2 regions of the Massilia sp. 01N410 genome follow, and region 2 is predicted to be linked to the other one. Evidence: riboswitches for the same ligand, from Rfam matches in the RefSeq annotation. Region 2 holds a riboswitch; the other holds the start of a gene.

Region 1 (4,066 bases), on a different contig from region 2:
GGTGCTCGGGTGGCGGAACTTCCAGCGCCGGTAGTATTCCTTGAAGGCGCGCTCCATCGGCTCCTTGCCGACGCGCGCCTCGAGGTCGCGCATCAGGGTCGCGGTGCGGCTGTAGACCGCGCCGATGTCCTGCAGGCGGTCGTAGGCGTTCTGTCCCGGCGCGTCGGCCGGGTCGTTGCGCGGCGTGCCCATGCGCTCGGCCGCGAAGGCGTCGAAGGCCGGCGTGATGCCGAGGCTGCGGGTGAAGGGTGTGCCGGCGTGGAGCTTCTGGCCGCGGTCGCGGAGCATGCGCAGGTCCCAGTACTCGTTCAGGCCTTCGTCCAGCACCGGTTCCTCGAACTCGTTATTCGCCAGGATGCCGTAGAAGTAGCCGTGGCCGAATTCGTGGATGGTGGTGAAGTCCAGCAAGTACTGGCTGGCGAGGTCCGGCTCGACCTTCGCATAGCCTTCGGCCGTGAAGAAGGTCGGGTATTCCATGCCGCCGGCTTCTACAGCATTGTGCGGCGGGATCACCACGGTGAGGGTCTTGTAGGGGTAGGGGCCGAGGGTGTTCGAGAAATAGCTCAGCGAATCCTTGGCGGCCTTCATCGCCGGCGCCGCGCTGGCCGCGTACTCGGGCGGATACAGCACGGTGACGGTGACGTTAGGGCTGCCCGGGCCGGTCCAGGTCTCGACCATCGGCTTCGCGCTGCGTTTATCCGCGGTCCAGGCGAAGTCGTGGACGTCGCCCTGCACGTAGCGGTGGGTCAGCATGCCGTGCTGCTCGACGGGTGCGCCCTGCAGCTCGCCGGTGGCGCCGATCGTGTAGTCCTTCGGCGCCGTGAGCCGCACGTCGAAGCTGCCGAAGTCGGCGTAGAACTCCGAGTTCAGGTGCATCTCGTGGGCGTTCCAGCGCGGCGTGGTGGCGCCGCGTTCGCCCGGCAGTTCCAGCACGCCGATCTTCGGGAACCACTGGCCCACCAGGTGGAAGCTGCCGAAGTAACCGGTGCGCGCCATCACACGCGGCAGCTGGGTGTGGAAGTCGATGTCGAAGGTGGTCGAGGCGCCCGGCGCCACCGCGGCCGGCAGGTCGAAGCGCACCACGGTGTGGTCGGTGGCCGGGCCGTTGTCCGGATGGACGAAGGTCCAGGGCACGGTGGCCTCGCCCTGGGTCACGCCGCGCAGCGCGATGTGGCCCCATTCGCCCTCTTTGATGTCGACGCCGGAGCGGAAGGCGGTGCCGCGCTGGCGCTTCTCGGTGAAGAAGGTGCTGCCGGCGCCTTCGAAGGCGTTCATGTACAGGTGGACGTAGACGCTCTTCACCGCCACGCTGCTACGGTTGCGCCAGGTGAGCTTTTCGCGGCCCGTCACGGTGTGCTTGACCGGGTCGAGGGTGGCGTCGATGTCGTAGTGGACCACGCGCTCGGACAGCGTCGTCTCGAGCCCGGTGCGTATGCCGCCCCAGGCGTTTGTTGCGCTTGCCACGGTGACGGCGGCCGCGTTCGGTGCCGCCAGCGGAATGCCGTCGGGCGCCGGCGCCGGCGTGCCGGCCGCGGCGGGCGCGGGCGCTGCCTGGTCCGGCCCGGCCAGCAGGTCGGCGGTGACCGCCACCCCGGCCGCCAGCAGGATGGCCGCCGCACCCGTGCGCAATAGTGTCGAACCCAATCTCATGCAAGCCCCCCAAGTATGGATTGTTTATTAAGTTGTATTTGTGTTCACACTATATGCGAAAACCTTGCTGAAAATCTCACGGGTCTGCACAATCGGACCCGAAATCGACGCCAGACGGCAGAGTTGTTGCTTGTTAGGTTTATAATTCGCCGGTTCTGGTGCCCGCACGCATGGTCTATGCGTGCAGTTAAACGGGAAACACGGAGCGCAGGCGCCCCCGGCGCCGCGCCAACGTGTGCTGCCCCCGCAACGGTAAACAAGCGCCGCCTTGATGGCGGCTGGCCGCTTCGATGACCACTGTGCGCTGCGCGTGCAGGAAGGTGGAGCGGTCCGTCTTGCGAGCCCGGATACCGGCCAGGACAGGGGGAAGCGGGTACTGTGCCGCGCTTCCGTGACGAGCCGGTGTGCGGGGACGCGCGCCGGCCTAACGATCGAACACTGAATAATCGATGATTTCCAAAAAGCCGCTCGCGCTGGCCTGCGCCATTGCCTTTTCCATTCCCTTTGCCGCCCTGGCCGACGAAGCCGCCCCGGCGACCGTCGTCATCACCGGCTCGCGCTTTCCCAGCAACGAGGCGCTGCAGCCGATCGGCGCGACCGTCATCACCCAGGACGAGATCCGCGAAGCCGGCGTCAACGACGTCAACCAGGCGATCCGCAAGATCGGCGGCGTGTTCGGCCGCCAGAGCCTGGATTCCTCACCGGACTTCGCGCTCGACCTGCGCGGCTTCGGCACCAATGGCGCGCAGAACATGGTGATCATGGTCGATGGCGTGCGCCTGAACGAGAACGAACTGACCAGCTCGGTGCTGTCGACGATCCCGATCGACACCGTCGAACGCATCGAGATCACCCGCGGCGGCAGCAGCGTGCTGTACGGCGAGGGCGCGACCGGCGGCATCATCCACATCGTCACCCGCCGCTCGGGCCAGCCGGGCACCCACGGCTCGGTTTTCGCCGAAGCAGGGCAATTCCGTGAGCGCGACGTGCGCGCTTCCCTGTCTCACGTGGCCGGCAATATTAGCGCGGACGTGGCCGTGGCGCGTCAGGACAACGACAACTACCGTGACAACGGTAACTTTATCCAGAACAGTGTGTCCGCCGGGCTGCAGCTCACGTACTCGGGCGGCCGCGCCGGCGTGCGCATGGAAAGCGCGCGCCAAGACCAGCGCTTCCCGGGTTCGCTGACTCTGGCCGAGTTCCAGGCCGATCCGACCGACACCAAGACGCCGCGGGACTTCGGCAAACTCGATACCGACCGCGTCAACGCCTACGCCGAATACCGCCTGGGCACGGTCGACCTGGCGGCCGAACTGTCGCACCGCGAACGCGAGGCCGACTCGAACTACTACTTCGGTTCGTCGGCATCGGTCACGCATTTCAAGGGCCGCCAGAACCAGTTCTCGCCGCGTGCGCGCTGGCTGCATGACATCGGCAGCGGGATGCTGAACGAACTCGTGGCCGGCATCGACGTCATCGACTGGAAGCGCAAGACCACGTCCGGCTTCTCGCTGGCCGACGCCAGCCAGAAATCCAAGGCGCTGTATGTGCGCGACGAATTGCGCTTCGACCCGGCCCACAATGGCCGCGTGGCGCTGGGCGTGCGCCGCGAGATTTTCGACAAGGACTACGTCGATGCGATGGCGGGCGGCGTGGCCGACAACGGTTCGCAGGCCCAGAACGCGTGGGAAGCGCAGGGCAGCTACGCGGTGCTGCCACAACTGGAAATGTTCGCGCGGACAGGGCAGAGCTACCGTGTGGCCAATGTCGACGAGAACAGCTACCGCACCAGTCTGAGCCTGCTGAAGGTGCAGACCTCGCATGACCTGGAGCTGGGCGCCAGCTGGGGCGACGGCTTACGCAAGCTGACCGCGCGCGTGTTCCGCCACAAGCTGGACAACGAGATCTTCTACGACCCGACCGCCTTCGCCAACACCAACCTCGACCCGACACGCCGCCAGGGCTTCGAGATCGATGCCGAAACCCAACTGGCCACCGCCTGGCGCGCCACCGCCCACCTGCAACACATCAACGCCAAGTTCACGGACGGTCCGAACGCCGGCCGCGAGATGGTGCTGGTGCCGAAGAACGTGCTCACGGCCCGCCTGGCCTGGCTGCCGGGCAATGGCCAGACCGCCGATTTCGGCGTGCAATGGGTCGACAGCCAGCGCTACGGCGGCGATGTCAGTAATGCCTGCCCGACACGGATATCCTCCTATACGACCATTGACGCTCGTTATGCATTGCGTGTCAGTCAATGGGAGTTCGCTGTCGCGGGCCTGAACCTGGCGGACCGTCATTACTTCAGCTATGCCTTCGATTGCGAAGGGGGAATTTACCCCAGTGCAGGCCGTCAGTTGAAATTATCGGCGCGCTACAACTTCTGAACGCTTTAGCTCGGCACTTTTACGGCAAG
Region 2 (4,066 bases):
TGCGCAAGCAGCATGTGATCGAAGCGGCCGTCGAGCGCCATGCCGGCGTGAGCGATCCGCTCGGCGTGCTGGCCACTTTCGGCGGCTTCGAAATCGCGATGATGGCCGGCGCCATGCTGCAGGCGGCATCCATGCGCAAAACCCTGCTGATCGACGGCTTCATCGTCAGCTCCGCCCTGCTCGCCGCCAGCCGCATGGCGCCCGCCATCCTCGACTACTGCGTGTTCGCGCACTGCTCCGACGAAGCCGGCCACCGCCGCATGCTGGAGCAGCTGGGCGCCCGTCCGCTGCTGCAGCTGGGGATGCGCCTGGGCGAAGGTACCGGCGCCGCGCTCGCGCTGCCGCTGCTGCACGCGGCCGCCAACTTCCTGAACGAGATGGCGACCTTCTCGTCGGCCAGCGTCAGCGAAAAATCCGCCACCGAATAAAGACACCAAGATGCAGCAGGTCCGCCTCTTCTTCATCGCGCTGCAGTTCTTCACGCGGCTGCCGATTCCATCCTGGGTCGGCTTCGAAGCCAGCTGGTTGCAGCACGCCTCGCGCTACTTCCCGCTGGTCGGCTGCGTGGTCGCGGCCATCGCGGCCGGCGTCTACTTCGCCGCCGCCCTCGTGCTGTCGGCGCCGGTAGCGGCCGTACTGTCGACCGCTGCCTCGATCTACCTGACCGGCGCCTTCCATGAGGACGGCTTCGCCGATACCTGCGACGGCCTGGGCGGCGGCATGACGCGCGAGCGCGTGCTCGAGATCATGAAGGATTCGCGGGTCGGCGCCTACGGTGCGATCGGCATCGTCTGCATGTTGGCCGTCAAGCTGACGGCGCTGGCGATGCTGCCGCCGCGCGTGGCGGTCGGCGCCCTGTTCCTGGCTCACCCGCTGTCGCGCCTGGCCGCCGCCTCGCTGATCTGGAAGCTGGACTATGTGCGCGGCGAAGGCAAGGCCAAGCCGCTGGCCCAGCAGATGAGCAGCACAGAATTCGCGATCGCGACGATCGCCGCCCTGCTGCCGGTGCCGGTCCTGCTGGCGAGCGGCTGGATCGCATCGTCGGCCGTGCTGGCGGCCTTGCTGGCGGCCCTGCTTGCCGCCTTGTGGCTGGGCCGAAAGCTGCACATCCGCCTCGGCGGCTATACCGGCGACTGCCTGGGCGCAGTGCAGCAACTGGCCGAAGCGCTGATCTATGTGGGCGTGCTGGCCACCCTCGGCCATGGCGCCTGGACCTGAGCCGTGAAGCTGCACCTGGTCCGCCATCCGCAGCCGGAGGTCGGCCAGGGCCTGTGCTACGGCGCCAGCGACGTCGCGGTCACGCAAGCCGAGCTCGCGCGCGTGCACGCCAGCCTGCGCATGGCCGGCCTGCCCGGGCAGCTGCCGGTGATTGCCAGTCCGCTGCGGCGCTGCGCCGAGCTGGCGCGGCGCTTGCAGCCGCACAGCCTGCGCTTCGATGCGCGCCTGGCCGAGATGGATTTCGGCCGCTGGGAGCTGCAGCCCTGGGACGCGATCCCGCGCGAAGAAGTCGATGCCTGGGCCGCCGACCTGCTCCTCTACCGCCCCGGCGGCGCCGAATGCGTTCTCGATGTCGCCCGCCGCGTGGCCGCCTTCAGCGACGACCTGCGCCAGGCCGGCGATGCCGAAGCGCTGCTGGTCTGCCATGCCGGCACCATCCGTCTCCTGAGCGCCATGCAAGGCGCCGGGAGCCTCGACGAAGCCGCATTGAACGCCGCCCGCAAGCCGCACCGCATCGCTTACGGCGAAGTCGTCACGCTGGAAGTTTGACAACACGGCGGGCTATTCGCCGTATAATGTCGGCGTTTTGGTGCTCGCGCCTGTGTTCTCAGGCGCAGTTAAACGGGAAACACGAAGCTCTTCGAACGAGCCGACGTGTGCTGCCCCCGCAACGGTAAGCAAGTGCCGCGTGATGCGAAAGCTGATGCGGCAACCGTCTTCTCATACCACTGTGCGCAAGCATGGGAAGGTCAGACGGCCACACTTGCCAGCCCGGATACCGGCCAAAAGGTGGAAGCGGCCGGCTTGCCGGCGCTTCTGTTCAATCTGGCCTACGGGGACGTCGGCCGGTTGTCCACGAAAGAAAACATCGTCATGAGCTTTCCCGTTTCACGGCAGGCGGCCGCGCCCCTGCTCGCCCTCACCCTTGCCCTACCTTCGATTTCCGCCCTCGCCGATCCATCGCTCGAGACCGTCGTCGTCACCGCCGCCCGCACGCCCCAGCGTGCCGACGAGGTGATACCCGACGTCACCGTCATCTCCAGCGACGAAGTCGCCCGCGCCGGCGCCGGTTCGGTCGCCGACCTGCTGCGCCGCCAGCGCGGCATCGAGATCGTGCGCAACGGCGGCCCGGGCGCCAGCACCAGCGTCTATCTGCGCGGCGCCAACAGCAACCAGGTCGTGGTCCTGATCGACGGCGTGCGCATCGGCTCCTCGACCACCGGCGCCGCCAGCTGGAATGCGATCCCGCTGTCCTCCATCGACCACATCGAGATCGTCTACGGCCCGCTCAGCTCCCTGTACGGTGCCGACGCGATCGGCGGCGTGGTGCAGATCTTCACGAAGAAGAGCGCGGGCACGCCCGCCTTCAGCGCCAGCGCCGGCGGCGGCACCTACGGCACCAGCCAGGTCGACGCCAGCGTGCACGGCTCCACCGGCGGAGACCACAGCGTCAGCTACGCCCTGAGCAGCGCGCGCGAGGATTCGGACGGCTTTTCGAGCACCCGCCCCGGCTCGTCGAGCTACAACAAGGACGACGACGGCTACACCCGCAACAGCGTGAACGGCCGCCTGGCCGTGCAGCTCGCGCCGGGGCATGAAGTGGGCGCGCAATTCCTGAAGAGCCGCCTGCGCGCGCAGTACGACAGCGGCGCCTCCAGCTACGACACCCACAGCGAGCAGGACATCGACAGCTATGCCGTGTTCCTGAACGACCGCATCCTGCCGAACTGGCGCAGCAGCCTGCAGGCCGCCCGCTCGAACGACAGGCTGGGCAGCTTCACCAGCGCGGCCGCCAGCGGCGCCAGCCAGATCGACACGCGCCAGGACGAATACACCTGGCAGAATACCTTCGACCTCGACGGCGATACCCTGCAGGTCCTGTTCGGCCACCGCAAGGAAGAGGTGCTGTCCAGCTCCAGTACGGCCCTGAACCGTTCGCGCATCACCAACTCGGTCGCCGCCGCCTACGATATGCACCACGGCAGCCACCTGCTCGATCTCAGCCTGCGCAACGACCATTCCGTCTACGGCGGCAAGACCACCGGCGCGGCCGGCTATGGCTACGAGTTCAGCAAGGACTTGCGCGCCACCGCCAGCGTCGGCACCAGCTTCCGCGCGCCGACCTACAACGAGCTGTACTACCCGGGTTACGGCCTGCCGACCAACAAGCCGGAACAGGGCCGCAATGCGGAAGTGGGCCTGCGCTGGCAGGTTGCCGGCGCCGAGCTGCAGGCGAACTACTACCGCAACCGCCTGACCGACATGATCGTGACGGTCAACCCCTGCCCGAGCCGCACCGGCAGCTGCGCCTACAATGTCAACCACGCCCTGCTCGAAGGCCTGACGATGTCGGCCGAGACTCGCCTGCACAGCCTCGACCTGCGCGCCAGCGTCGACCTCCAGGATCCGCGCGACGAAACCACCGGCAAGCAGCTGGCGCGCCGTTCGCGCCGCCACGCCAGCCTGACGGCCGGCTACGCGCTCGACCAGTTCGACCTTGGCGCCGAGCTGCAGGCCTCCGGCCGCCGCTTCGACGACGCTGCCAACCTCAATCGCCTGGGTGGCTACGGCCTGCTGAACCTGTACACTACGTGGCGGTTCACGCGCGACTGGTCGGTGCTGCTGCGCCTCGACAATGCGGCGGACAAGCGCTACGACCTGGCGCGCAACTACGGCACGGCCGGACGCAGCTGGTTCGCCGCGCTGCGCTACGGGATCCGTTAATTCACTCATCAAGCCAGCATGCATCCACTCCATCATTCCGCCGCGCGCCGGCGCACCACCATGATCGTCGGCTCGCTCCTGCTTGCCGCCCTTGCCTGCCTGCTGTTCTCCGGCACCACGGGTT

Evidence for each region. A riboswitch is a leader RNA that binds a small molecule or an ion and turns the genes downstream of it on or off. The one in region 2 is predicted to bind cobalamin.
Region 1: it holds a riboswitch for cobalamin, as region 2 does, so the genes downstream of both, AC1DOP_RS25950 (TonB-dependent receptor) here and AC1DOP_RS26835 (TonB-dependent receptor plug domain-containing protein) in region 2, are expected to answer to the same signal.

Annotation. Positions count from the first base shown of each region.
Region 1 is NZ_JBFTRV010000030.1:37,304-41,369, forward strand. It holds gene AC1DOP_RS25945 (M1 family metallopeptidase) at 1-1,650, opposite strand, end outside; cobalamin riboswitch at 1,790-2,023, shown strand; gene AC1DOP_RS25950 (TonB-dependent receptor) at 2,100-4,037, shown strand.
Region 2 is NZ_JBFTRV010000035.1:9,212-13,277, reverse strand. It holds gene cobT (nicotinate-nucleotide--dimethylbenzimidazole phosphoribosyltransferase) at 1-428, shown strand, start outside; gene AC1DOP_RS26845 (adenosylcobinamide-GDP ribazoletransferase) at 439-1,218, shown strand; gene AC1DOP_RS26840 (histidine phosphatase family protein) at 1,222-1,767, shown strand; cobalamin riboswitch at 1,789-2,019, shown strand; gene AC1DOP_RS26835 (TonB-dependent receptor plug domain-containing protein) at 2,092-3,942, shown strand; gene AC1DOP_RS26830 (FecCD family ABC transporter permease) at 3,961-4,066, shown strand, end outside.